DNA from 2 places in the Streptomyces sp. NPDC007896 genome. Region 1 is predicted to be linked to the other one. Evidence: riboswitches for the same ligand, from Rfam matches in the RefSeq annotation. Region 1 holds a riboswitch; the other holds the start of a gene.
What was found. A riboswitch is a leader RNA that binds a small molecule or an ion and turns the genes downstream of it on or off. The one in region 1 is predicted to bind cyclic di-AMP.

Region 1 (6,473 bases):
CGATGCCGCGGATCCGCGCCTTCGCTCCGCCACCGTGTACAGCAGCCTGGAGCCGTGCGCGCGGCGGGCGTCCCGGCCCGCGCCCTGTGCGCGGCTGATCCTCGACGCGGGGGTACGGCGGGTGGTCACCGCGTGGCGCGAGCCCGACACGTTCGTGACGGGGGCCGACGGGAACGGTCTGCTCGTGGCCGCGGGGGCGGATGTCGTCGTACTGCCGGAGTTCGAGGAGCGGGCCGTGGCGCCCAATCGGCACCTTCTCGCGGCCGGGTAGGGGCGGCCCCGCGGTCGTCCGCGAAAAGCCTGGTGAATCGGGCCCCGCGGATGGCGTACACTAATTTCAACGACGCGGGGTGGAGCAGCTCGGTAGCTCGCTGGGCTCATAACCCAGAGGTCGCAGGTTCAAATCCTGTCCCCGCTACTGAAGGCCAAGGGCCGGAACTCGGAAACGAGTTCCGGCCCTTGGTTTTTCCCGTTTGCCGTCCCGGGTTTCTTGCCGTCCCGGGCTTCCCGCCGCCCGGCTTTCCTGTTTGCCGTCCCGCCCCGATTTTCCCTGCCGACCCGACTTTCTGTAGTCTTCCGCTCACTATGAGTTGTCCTCGGTGGCTGGTCCGGCGCGCGCCGGCGCTCGCGCTGCTGCTCGCCGCGTGCGCGCTGTTCCTCGGGGTCTGCCACGGCGGTCATGACTTCGTGCCGGACGGCGGGACCGTCGTCGCCCCGGCCGGGCACCACCACGGGCGCGGCGGAGCCGGCGGCGTCCGGTGGTCGGGCTCGGACTGACGCATCCCCCGGTCGGCCCCTCACCACTCGCCCCCCGCCCCCGCGCCGGGAAGCCTGGACGGGTGGGGCAGCAGCGAGGAGGCGCGCAGCGGGCCGAGGAGCCGAACGACGAGCCGAACGACCGGTCCGGTGGGCGATCGCCCGGGGTCCCCGTGCCCGATCCGGGGCTGGGGGACGAGCCGGTGCCCCGCCCGGCCGAGGCGGACCGGAGCCGGATCTCCTGCGCGCGAAACCTCGCCCGGGTGCTGCCCGCGCTGCTCATCCTGGTCGGCGCGTTCTACGACTACTTCACCCCGATGGCCTTCACCGCGGGCCCCCTCTTCACGGCCGCGCCGCTCGTGGCCGCCCCGCTCTTCTCGCTGCGCGGCACCGTGCTCACCGGCATCGCGGCGCTCGTCGCGGTGCTCACGATCCACATCCGGCTCGGCATCGTCTTCAAGGTGGACGCGCTCACGCAGGTCGCCACCGTGGCGACCGTCGGCGTGCTGGCCGTGCTCATCAACATCCTCGTCCGTCGCACCGACGAACGACTGGCCTCGGCCCACCAGATCGCCGAGGCGGCCCAGCGTGCCGTCCTGCCGGAACCCGACCGGCGGATCGGCGGCCTCGACGTCGCGGCGCGCTACGAGGCCGCGCAGGCGGGCGCGTTCATCGGCGGCGACCTGTACGCGGTGCAGGACTCCCCGCACGGTGTACGGCTGGCGGTGGGCGACGTACGCGGGAAGGGCATGGAAGCGGTGGCCGCCGTCGCGGTGCTCATCGGGGCGTTCCGGGAGGCGGCCGAGCAGGAGGCCACGCCGGAGGCGGTCGCGCAGCGGCTGGAGCGGGCGCTGGTCCGCGAGGGCACCCGGCGCAAGGGCCTCGACGCCTTCGAGGGGTTCACCACCGCCGTCCTCGCGGAGATCACGCACGAGGGCGGCCTCGTACGGATCGTCAACCGTGGCCACCCGCCGCCGCTGCTCCTGCACGCGGACGGAACGCTGGTCACGCTCGCCGCCGCGAACCCCGCACTGCCGCTCGGCATGGGCGAGTTGGGCAGCTGGCCGGACCGTGCGCAGGAGGCGCGCTTCCCGCACGGGGCCACGCTCCTCTTCCACACGGACGGACTGTCCGAGGCCCGCGACGCGCAGGGGCGCTTCTACGATCCGGCCGCGCGTCTGGCCGGACGGACCTTCCCCGGCCCCGACGTCCTGCTGGCCACGCTCTCGGAGGAGGTCCGGCGGCACACGGGCGGCGCACTGACGGACGACATGGCACTGCTCGCCGTACGGCGGCCGTAGTCACGGGAAGGGGCGTTCTTGATCGTTGTCACGAGGGGTGATCGGTCGATGTCCCTCCGCATAACAACTGACGCACCGTCAAATAACTGCCGGGTAGGAGGGTGCGGTCAACTCGCCCGATTTCCGCCGCTCATGGCCGGTAAGTCCTGGCCAAAAGTGGTTAATGATCAGTACGAACAGCTTGGAATCCGGTACCCGTGTCTATTAACGTTCGATAACGCAGCGCGGTCGTCCCAGCCGTCACAAGAGTCGGCTCCGTGCGCACGCGCCGAATCCCGCAAGGGAACCGGGGAACCACCAACTTGGGGTGAATCGAGCGTCTTTCGCGGTGGAGACACCGTGGGTTGACGCGCGTAGGAGACCTTCCTGCTCCGAACCCGTCAGCTAACCCGGTAGGCGAGAAGGAAGGAAAGGAGCACGCCCACGTGGCGTCCAACCGGCCCGCCCAGCCCACTTCGTTCCCGCCGAACGACACCCAGACTTTTGGCTACGCCTACGGCAAGGACGAGGGCCCCTGGGAGGAGTGGAACCCCACCGAGGATTCCATCCGCCCCCTCCGCGGCCGGCACCGCGTCTCCAAGCAGCGCGGCGGGGGACTCGCCCGCAGCTCCACGGTCCTGGGCGTCGGCGTCATCGCCGCCGTCGGTGCGGGCGGCATGGCCACCGCGGCGCCCGGCAAGCCGCCGGTGTCCATCTCGCTGCCCGACCTCTCCTCGGTCACCCAGTCCGCCAAGGCGCTGATATCCGACGGCGGTTCCAGCACGCCGAAGGGCTCCGCCACCCCGCTCACCAGCGCCGGCGTGACCAGCGCCGACGCCGCGCAGGGCAACAAGGACGCGGGCGAGGCACTGCGCGCCCGCATCATCCTGCAGGCCGAGTCGCAGCAGGACCAGGTCGACAAGGCGGCCCAGGCCGCCGCCGAGTCCGCCGCGGCGAAGAAGGCGGTCGCCCTGGCCGCCAAGCAGAAGGACGACGCCGAGGCCAAGGTCGCCGCCGCGAAGAAGAAGGCGGACGAGGACGCCAAGCAGAAGGCCGAGGCCGCGCGCCTCGCCGAGCTCGCCAAGAGCTACTCGCTGCCCACCTCCTCGTACACCCTGACCTCCCGCTTCGGCGACGCCGGTTCCATGTGGTCCTCCGGGTACCACACCGGCCTCGACTTCGCGGCCCCCACCGGCACGCTGATCAAGGCCATCCACAGCGGCACGATCACGGAGGCGGGCTGGGCCGGCTCGTACGGCTACCGCACCATCCTCACCCTCGACGACGGCACGGAGCTGTGGTTCTGCCACCAGTCGTCCATCAGCGTCAGCGTCGGGCAGAAGGTGGCCACCGGCGACGTCATCGGGCGTGTGGGCGCGACCGGCAACGTGACCGGGCCGCATCTGCACCTGGAGGTTCACCCGGGCGGCGGCAGCGCGATCGACCCGATGGCGTGGCTGCAGAGCAAGGGCCTCAACCCCTGATCGTTCCCGGGGGCCGTGTGCGGAATACGGCAGTCCGGTACGGCTGTTGAAATAAAGCATGACTTCTCTCCGCAAACTCGGCTCCTCCGACCTCGAGGTCTTCCCGCTCTCCCTCGGCGGCAACGTCTTCGGCTGGACAGCCGACGAGGCGCAGTCCTTCGCCGTGCTCGACGCGTACACGGCCGGGGGCGGCAACTTCGTCGACACCGCCGACGGCTACTCCGCGTGGATCGCCGGCCACACAGGCGGTGAGTCGGAGACGATCATCGGCAAGTGGTTCGCCGCGCGCGGCAACCGCTCCGACGTGGTCCTCGCCACCAAGGTCAGCACCCACCCCGAGTACAAGGGCCTGTCCGCGACGAACATCAGGGCCGCCGCCGACGCCTCGCTGCGCCGCCTCGGCACGGACTACATCGACCTCTACTACACCCACTTCGACGACACCTCGGTGCCGGTCGAGGAGATCATCGGCGCGCTGGACGAACTGGTCCGGGCCGGCAAGGTCCGGGAGATCGCCGCCTCCAACATCTCCGCCGAGCGGCTCGCGGAGTCCGTGGAGTTCTCCGACCGCGAGGGCCTCGCGCGTTACGTCGCCCTCCAGCCGCACTACAACCTCGTCTCGCGCGACACCTACGAGGGCCCGCTCCAGGAGGTCGCCTCCCGGACCGGCCTGGCCGCCGTCCCCTACTTCGCGCTCGCCTCCGGCTTCCTCACCGGCAAGTACCGCCCGGGTACGACGGTCGACTCGGCGCGGGCCGAGGGCGCCGGCAAGCATCTCGGCACCGAGCGCGGCATCCGCGTCCTGGCCGCCCTCGACGAGGTCGCCGGGGCCCATGACGCCGAGGTCGCCACGGTCGCCCTCGCCTGGCTCGCCGCCCGGCCGACGGTCGCGGCGCCCATCGCCTCCGCCCGGACGGTCGAGCAGCTGCCGGCGCTGCTGGCGGTCGCGGACCTGACCCTGACGGACGCGGAACTGGCCAGGCTGACGGAAGCGTCCGCCTGAGGCCTACGACTGGTAGGGGTTGTACGCGGGGTACGGCGTCGCCGGTGCGGGGTACGTGGGGTAGGGGGGCGCACCGGTGGGGTTCGCCTGGCCGGGCACCGGCGCGTAGCCGTACCCGGGCCACGGCGGCGGTACCTGAGGCGGCACGGGTACGGCCGGGGCCGCCGTGTGGGCCGCGTACGCGAGGGACGGGCGGGCGACCTCCCGGCGGCGCCACAGCTCGTGCAGCAACTCCCGCTCCCGTACGACGAAGTCGGCGTTGGCGCGGCCACTGCGCCCCCGGTGCCGCAGAAACGCCAACGAGGTCGCGTAGGCCTCGTACTGCGCGACCGAGCGCGCCGCCGCCTTGCCGAAGTGGTGGGCGGCGTACTCGCGGGCCAGCCGCCGCGCCCGCATCGAGCCGAGCACGTACGGCTCGGGCGGGGTGAGCCACCCGGCCGCCGCGTACGCCGGAAGTTCGGTCCGTACGGTCTTCAGCTCCCGCTGCCGGGTCCAGATGACGAGGAAGGTGAGCAGACCGAACGCGGGCACCATGAACGCCCCGTACACCGCGTAGAAGCCGTACTCCCCGAAGTCCGACGAGCCGTTCCACGTGGAGTGCATGCCCATCGCGAGCAGCAGTCCGGTCAGGGGCAGCAGGACGCGGCGCACGTGCTGGCGCTCGGCGGACAGCGCCGCGATGCCGAAGCCGATGCCGGTGAGCACGGTGAACAGGGGGTGCGCGAAGGGCGACATCACGACGCGGACGAAGAAGGTCGCGGCGGTGACGGAGGTCAGACCGCGGTCACCGTTGAGCTGGTCCGTGCCGAAGGCGGTGCCGAGATAGAGGATGTTCTCGGTGAAGGCGAAGCCGGTTGCGGTGACTCCGGCTATGACGACCCCGTCGACGATCCCCGTGAAGTCCCGGCGGCGGAAGAGGAACACCAGGAGCACAGCGGCGGCTTTCGCGGACTCCTCCACGATCGGCGCTATGACGGTCGCGCCGAGGGTGTCGGCGCTGGTCGGGTCGGCGGTGGCGGTCGCTATCCATTTGGTCGCGAAACTGTTGGCGACGATCGCTATCAGCGCCGCCGCGCAGGCGCCCCACGCGAAGGCGAAGAGCAGGTTGCGCCAGGGCCCGGGTTCCACCCGGTCCAGCCAGCGGAACGCGGCGACGAGGAGCGGCACGGGCAGCACGGCGAGGCCGAGCCCGACCAGGAAACCCTCGGTGCCGGTCTGTTGGCGGACCAGGGCCAGGATGACGAGGCCGGAGAGCGCGAGCAGGGTGATCAGCGCGCCGTAGCGCACCCACTTCCGCTGCCACCAGTGCGCGTGCCGCAGCGCACCGTCGGCCGGCCCACCGGTGGGACCGCCGGGATACGTCGGGTACGGGGGAAAGGTGGCCACGGCATTGACCCTAACGAGGGAGGGGCGCTGCCCGCGACGGCGCCTGGTGGTGTTCGTCCGCGGGTCTTCAGTCGCCGGATGTGTCCTGGTCTCGGTGCTGTACGCGCCGGAACAGGAGGTCGTTCACCACATGACCCTTCTCCAGTCCCTGACCCTCGAAACGGGTCAGCGGCCGGAAGTCCGGACGAGGCGCGTAACCGCCGTCCGGCTGGGTGTTCTCGAAGTCCGGGTGTGCGCTCAGCACTTCCAGCATCTGCTCGGCGTACGGCTCCCAGTCGGTCGCGCAGTGCACGAGGGCGCCGGGCCTGAGGCGGGTCGCGGCGAGGCTGAGGAACTCCGGCTGGATCAGCCGCCGCTTGTGGTGCCGCTTCTTGGGCCAGGGATCGGGAAAGTACACGCGCAGCCCGCTCAGGGAATCCGGCATGAGCATCTCCCTGAGCAGAATGATCGCGTCGCCGTTGCCGACGCGGACATTGGTGAGCCCGTTCTGGTCCGCGAGATTGAGCAGGTTGCCCTGCCCCGGCGTGTGCACGTCGACGGCCAGGATCCCCGTCTTCGGGTCCT
Region 2 (6,473 bases), on a different contig from region 1:
GCGCGCCCAGGCCCAGTTGGAGCGCGAGTGGCTGGACCGGCTCGGTACGGTCGCGGGCCGCGCCGACGAACTGTGCCGGTACGCCGTCCTGTTCGGCGACCCGCAGCTCGCCCTGACGGCCGTACAGCGCGTCCTGGACATCACGGCCGTGGAGGTCCAGGAGGTCGCCAAGTCCCGCCTGCGCCCCGACAACCGCGCGGTGCTCGTGTACGAGCCGGTCGCTGCCGACACCACCGAAGAGGACGAGGAGGCGGCGAAGTGACCGAGCTCGCCACCATGGACTTCCACCCGCAGCCCCAGGCGGGTCAGCCCAAGCCCTGGGCCTTCCCGGCGCCCGAGCGCGGCACGCTGGACAACGGCCTGACCGTGCTGCGCTGCCACCGCCCCGGCCAGCAGGTCGTCGCCGTCGAGGTGCTGCTCGCCGCGCCGCTGGAGGCCGAGCCCGCGGGCCTCGACGGCGTCGCCACGATCATGGCGCGCGCCTTCTCCGAGGGCACCGACAAGCTCTCCGCCGAGGAGTTCGCCTCCGAGCTGGAGCGCTGCGGCGCCACCCTCGACGCGCACGCCGACCACCCCGGCGTACGGCTGTCGCTCGAAGTGCCCGTCTCGCGCCTGCCCAAGGCGCTCGGGCTGCTCGCCGACGCCCTGAGGGCACCGGCGTTCGCGGACAGCGAGGTGGAGCGGCTGGTGCGCAACCGGCTCGACGAGATCCCGCACGAGACGGCCAACCCGGCCCGGCGTGCCGCCAAGGAGCTCTCCAAGGAGCTGTTCCCGGCTACCTCGCGCATGTCGCGCCCGCGCCAGGGCACCGAGGAGACCGTCCAGAAGATCGACTCGGCGGCCGTACGCGCCTTCTTCGACAAGCACGTACGTCCCGCCACGGCCGCCGCCGTGATCGTCGGCGACCTGACGGGCGTCGACCTCGACGCGCTGCTCGCCGAGACGCTCGGCGACTGGACCGGCTCGCCCGCCGAGCCGCGCCCCGTGCCGCCGGTGACCGCCGACGACACCGGCCGTGTGATCATCGTGGACCGCCCCGGCGCGGTCCAGACGCAGCTGCTCATCGGACGCGTCGGCGCCGACCGGCACGACCGTGTGTGGCCCGCCCAGGTGCTCGGTACGTACTGCCTCGGCGGCACCCTCACCTCGCGCCTGGACCGCGTCCTGCGCGAGGAAAAGGGCTACACCTACGGTGTGCGGGCGTTCGGCCAGGTCCTGCGTGCCGCCCCGGACGGAACCGGTATCGCGATGCTCGCCATCAGCGGCTCCGTGGACACCCCGAACACCGGCCCGGCGCTCGACGACCTCTGGAAGGTGCTGCGCACCCTCGCCGCCGAGGGCCTGACGGACGCCGAGCGCGACATCGCCGTACAGAACCTGGTGGGGGTGGCGCCCCTCAAGTTCGAGACCGCGGCGGCCGTCGCGGGCACGCTCGCGGACCAGGTCGAGCAGTACCTGCCGGACGACTACCAGGCGACGCTGTACCAGCAGCTCGCCGCGACCGGCACCGTGGAAGCCACCGCGGCCGCCGTGAGCGCCTTCCCGGTGGACCGTCTGGTGACCGTCCTCGTCGGCGACGCCACGCAGATCCGGGAGCCCGTCAAGGCCCTCGGAATCGGTGAAGTGACCGTCGTTTCGGCGGAGTAGAGGTTCAGCGGAGCAGCGGCTCGGTAGAAGCCGGCTGGAAGCCGAGCCGCACGCGGAGCGGAAGAGCGTGACTCCGTAGGGCCCGGGTGACTGAAGAGTCGCCCGGGCCCCTTTTTGCTCGGATTTCCGCTCGGATTGCGCTTGGACCTCATCCCCAAGATGTCCGTATTGGTAGGGAGGTTGCCCGTCTGCCCTGTGGCATGCACTACAAAAACCGTGATCCGTTTGTTGATTGAAAGACGCCCCGTCTAGCGTCGGGGCGGCTGTTCGTCAGGCAGTGCGCCGCGCCCGCGGCACCGGACAGTCATCGCCGAGTCCCCGTACGGCGCGAGCCAGGGGAGCCGGGGACCCACACGTAGTCCCTGGGGTGAATCGGACGCCCTCCCTGGAGGGGGTCCGTAGGAGACCTTCCTGCTCCGAACCCGTCAGCTAACCCGGTAGGCGAGAGGGAAGGAAAGGAACAGCCCCTACATGGCGTTCACCTGTGGCCCCGGGAAACACCGCCGTCCGAGCCGCGTGAAGCGCTCCACCACGAACGCCGTCGGCGTCGCCGCGCTCACCACCACCGGTGTCATCGGAACCCTGGCCGCCCCGGCCCTCGCCGCGGACGCCTCCGTCGAGCAGACCGGGCTGACCCAGGCCGTCACCCTCGGCGACAGGGTCGCCGCCCAGATCGACGCGCAGGCCGCCGCCCAGCAGCGCGCCGCCGACGAGGCGGCCGCGCGCAAGAAGGCCGAAGAAGCCGCGCGCAAGAAGGCCGCCGAGGAGGCGAAGAAGGAGCGCGAGGCCAAGGAGCGTGCCGCCCGCGCCGCCGAGCGCAAGCGCCTCAACACCTTCGTCCTGCCGATCACCGGCTCGTACATCTCCACCGGCTACAAGACCGGCGGCAGCCTCTGGTCCTCCGGCAGCCACACCGGCGTCGACTTCCACGCCGCCTCCGGGACCTCGGTCCACGCGGTCGGCTCCGGCACGGTCGTCACGGCCGGCTGGGGTGGTGCCTACGGCAACCAGATCGTCCTGAAGATGCACGACGGTACCTACACGATGTACGGCCACCTGTCGTCCATCGGCGTCTCCGTGGGGCAGACGGTCACCCCGGGCCAGCAGATCGGCCTCTCCGGCTCCACCGGGAACACCACCGGGCCGCACCTCCACTTCGAGGCCCGCACGACGGCGGAGTACGGCTCCGACATGGACCCGGTCGCCTACCTCCGCTCGCACGGCGTGAACGTCTGACGCTCGCACGGCGTGAACCTCTGACACTCGCGCACCGTGAACGTCCGACGACCGGCGTCAACACTTCCGAAGCCCCGGCTCCCCTCAGCCGGGGCTTCGTCGTTTCGAACGACTGTCTGTCCAAAAAATATCCATGGATTCCGGCCCGCCATCGGAAATTCCGGCTCTCTGCAATAGAGTCGCTGAACAAGCGTCAATCGACCGCGTTTCGCGGGGATTAAGGCGGAGGTCCGGTCATGCGCATTCCCGCGCACTCGGTATGCACGGCGATCCGTGACGACATCGTCGCGGGTGTCTACGAGCGCGGCAGCCGGCTCACCGAGGAACTGCTCGCGCGCCGCTACGGCGTCTCGCGGGTCCCCGTGCGTGAGGCCCTGCGCACGCTGGAGGCCGAGGGCTTCGTCGTCACCCGTCGGCACGCGGGCGCGTGTGTCGCGGAGCCCACCGAGCAGGAGGCCGCGGACCTGCTGGAGATGCGCATGCTCCTGGAGCCGCTGGGCGCCGCGAGGGCCGCGCAGCGGCGCACCGAGGCCCACCTCAAGGTGCTTCGAGGCCTGGTCAGGCTGGGGCAGGAGCGGGCCAGGAGGGGGAACAGCGAGGATCTGCGCTCGCTCGGCGGCTGGTTCCACGAGACCCTCGCGCAAGCCTCCGGGAGCCCCGCGCTGAGCTCCACGCTGGCCCAGCTGCGGCACAAGATCGCCTGGATGTACGCGGTCGAGGCGCCGGCCAATCCGGCGGAGTCCTGGGCGGAGCACGGCGGGATCGTGGACGCGGTGGCGCGCGGCGACAGTGAGCGGGCGCGGGCCGTCACGGCGCTGCACACCGAGCGCGCGACGGTCGCGCACCGGCTGCGTTTTCCCGGCGGGGGAGATCGGCCGGAGCGCGTGAGGACTTCGCAACATCCCGTAAACATGACGGGCGTGCGTCATTAACACCGGCGCCGTATACAAAGAGGGGTAATTCGCGGGGGATTATTTCTGCTGCCCGCAATTGGGAAAAGCGAAGGGCCCGCCCGATGTTTTCGGGCGAGCCCTTCGAATGCGTGCGGGGCGGGGTCTTTTGGTGCGAAGGCCACTCCCGCCATCAATTGAGGAACCCCGCTCGGGGGGCTCCTTCTCAGACGGTCTCGGGGAGCTCCTCGAGACCCTCCGCCACCAGCTTCGCCAGCCGGTCGAGCGCGGCGTCCGCACCCTCGGCGTCCGAGGCGAGGACGATCTCCTCGCCGCCCTGGGCGCCCAGGCCGAGGACCGCCAGCATGGAGGCCGCATTGACGGGGTTGCCCTCCGCCTTGGCGATCGTCACGGGGATACCGGAGGCCGTGGCCGCCCGGACGAAGATGGAGGCGGGACGGGCGTGGAGGCCCTCGGCCCAGCCGACGTTGACGCGGCGCTCAGCCATGTGATGCTGCCCTTCAGGTGTTCAGGGTTGTCTAGACCAGTGTTCCACAACGTGAAGCGAGCCCGGGGTAGGGTGCTGTTCCTGTCCCGGACTCCGCGTCGGATCCCGGCCTGGATCCGACTTCGGTGCCCCTAGCCTGCCTCGCGCCGTTGTCGGACGCGAGCCGTACTCTGGGGCCCATGCAGACCTCGTCGGACCGGCACGAGTACCCCTCCCACTGGGAGGCCGACGTGGTGCTGCGCGACGGCGGCACCGCCCGCATCAGGCCCATCACCGTCGACGACGCCGAGCGGCTGGTGAGCTTCTACGAGCAGGTGTCGGACGAGTCGAAGTACTACCGCTTCTTCGCGCCCTACCCGCGCCTGTCCGCCAAGGATGTCCACCGCTTCACGCACCACGACTTTGTGGACAGGGTGGGGCTCGCGGCCACGGTCGGCGGCGAGTTCATCGCCACCGTACGCTATGACCGTATTAATGCCGATGGTCGGGCCGCCTCCGCGCCCGCCGACGAGGCCGAGGTCGCCTTCCTCGTGCAGGACGCCCACCAGGGCCGCGGCGTCGCCTCGGCCCTCCTGGAGCACATCGCGGCCGTCGCCAGGGAGCGGGACATCCGCCGTTTCGCCGCCGAGGTACTGCCCGCCAACACCAAGATGATCAAGGTGTTCACGGACGCCGGGTACCAGCAGAAGCGGCACTTCGAGGACGGCGTCGTACGCCTGGAGTTCGACCTCGAACCCACCGACCGCTCGCTCGCCGTGCAGCGCGCGCGGGAGCAGCGCGCCGAGGCGCGGTCCGTGCAGCGACTGCTCGCGCCCGGCTCGGTCGCTGTCATCGGAGCGGGCCGCACCCCCGGCGGGGTGGGACGCAGCGTCCTCGACAACCTGCGCGAGGCCGGGTTCACCGGGCGCCTGCACGCCGTGAACAAGGCACTCCAGGAGAAGGAGCTCGACGGCGTCCCGGCCCACCGCTCCGTCCGTGACATCGCCGAGCCCGTCGACCTCGCGGTCGTCGCCGTGCCCGCGCCGTACGTCCCCGAAGTCGTCGCGGAGTGCGGCGAGCACGGGGTGCAGGGCCTCGTGGTCGTCTCCGCCGGGTACGCCGAGAGCGGCCCCGCCGGACGCGAGCGCCAGCGTGCACTCGTCCGCCAGGCCCGTACGTACGGGATGCGCATCATCGGACCGAACGCCTTCGGGGTCATCAACACCTCCCCCGAGGTGCGCCTCAACGCCTCGCTCGCGCCCGAGATGCCGCGCCCCGGGCGGATAGGCCTGTTCGCCCAGTCCGGCGCGATCGGGATCGCCCTGCTCTCCCGGCTGCACCGGCGCGGCGGCGGCGTCACCGGCGTGACCGGAGTGTCCACCTTCGTCTCCTCCGGGAACCGGGCGGACGTGTCCGGCAACGACGTACTCCAGTACTGGTACGACGACCCGGACACCGACGTCGCCCTGATGTACCTCGAATCCATCGGCAACCCGCGCAAGTTCACCCGGCTCGCCCGGCGGACGGCGGCGGCCAAGCCGCTGGTCGTGGTCCAGGGCGCGCGGCACGCCGCCGCTCCCCAGGGGCATGCCGTACGGGCCACCCGGCTGCCGCACGCCACCGTGTCCGCGCTGCTGCGGCAGGCCGGGGTGATTCGGGTCGACACGATCACCGAGCTGGTCGACGCGGGGCTGCTACTGGCCCGCCAGCCGCTCCCCGCGGGACCCCGGGTGGCGATCCTCGGCAACTCGGAATCCCTGGGGCTGCTGACGTTCGACGCGTGCCTCGCCGAAGGACTGCGACCGCTTCCTCCGCTGGATCTGACCACGGCGGCTTCGGCGGAGGACTTCCACAGGGCGCTGACGAAAGCCCTCGCCGATGACAGGTGCGACGCCGTGGTGGTGACCGCCATACCGGCGGTGGGGGAGACGTCGGCCCAGGACGCGGCCCTGGCAAAGGCCCTGCGATCGGCCTCGGCCTCGGCCCCGGCGAAGCCGGTGCTCGTGGTGCACGTCGAGCTCGGCGGGCTCGCGGAGGCCCTGTCGGCGGCGGCCAGCACCGCACCACAGACGGCGTCCACCGCACCGGGTGCGCAGACACCCCGCCCCGCCGAACGCCCGGCCACCGTGGTGAGCGGTCCCCCGGAGGCGAGCCCCCGGCTCATCCCGGCCTACCCGGCCGCCGAGCGCGCCGTCCGCGCCCTCGGCGAGGCC

Region 2: another riboswitch for cyclic di-AMP. It lies ahead of ACFZDJ_RS42645 (M23 family metallopeptidase); the one in region 1 lies ahead of ACFZDJ_RS45155 (M23 family metallopeptidase).

Annotation. Positions count from the first base shown of each region.
Region 1 covers NZ_JBIBKX010000021.1:19,546-26,018, reverse strand. The annotation lists gene ACFZDJ_RS45175 (dihydrofolate reductase family protein) at 1-271, shown strand, start outside; tRNA gene ACFZDJ_RS45170 (tRNA-Met) at 345-418, shown strand; gene ACFZDJ_RS45165 (hypothetical protein) at 586-777, shown strand; gene ACFZDJ_RS45160 (SpoIIE family protein phosphatase) at 840-2,057, shown strand; cyclic di-AMP (ydaO/yuaA leader) riboswitch at 2,314-2,471, shown strand; gene ACFZDJ_RS45155 (M23 family metallopeptidase) at 2,483-3,520, shown strand; gene ACFZDJ_RS45150 (aldo/keto reductase) at 3,579-4,523, shown strand; gene ACFZDJ_RS45145 (PrsW family glutamic-type intramembrane protease) at 4,527-5,909, opposite strand; gene trmB (tRNA (guanosine(46)-N7)-methyltransferase TrmB) at 5,977-6,473, opposite strand, start outside.
Region 2 covers NZ_JBIBKX010000018.1:77,510-83,982, reverse strand. The annotation lists gene ACFZDJ_RS42655 (insulinase family protein) at 1-262, shown strand, start outside; gene ACFZDJ_RS42650 (insulinase family protein) at 259-1,647, shown strand; cyclic di-AMP (ydaO/yuaA leader) riboswitch at 1,946-2,106, shown strand; gene ACFZDJ_RS42645 (M23 family metallopeptidase) at 2,119-2,883, shown strand; gene ACFZDJ_RS42640 (GntR family transcriptional regulator) at 3,120-3,815, shown strand; gene ACFZDJ_RS42635 (HPr family phosphocarrier protein) at 4,000-4,281, opposite strand; gene ACFZDJ_RS42630 (GNAT family N-acetyltransferase) at 4,461-6,473, shown strand, end outside.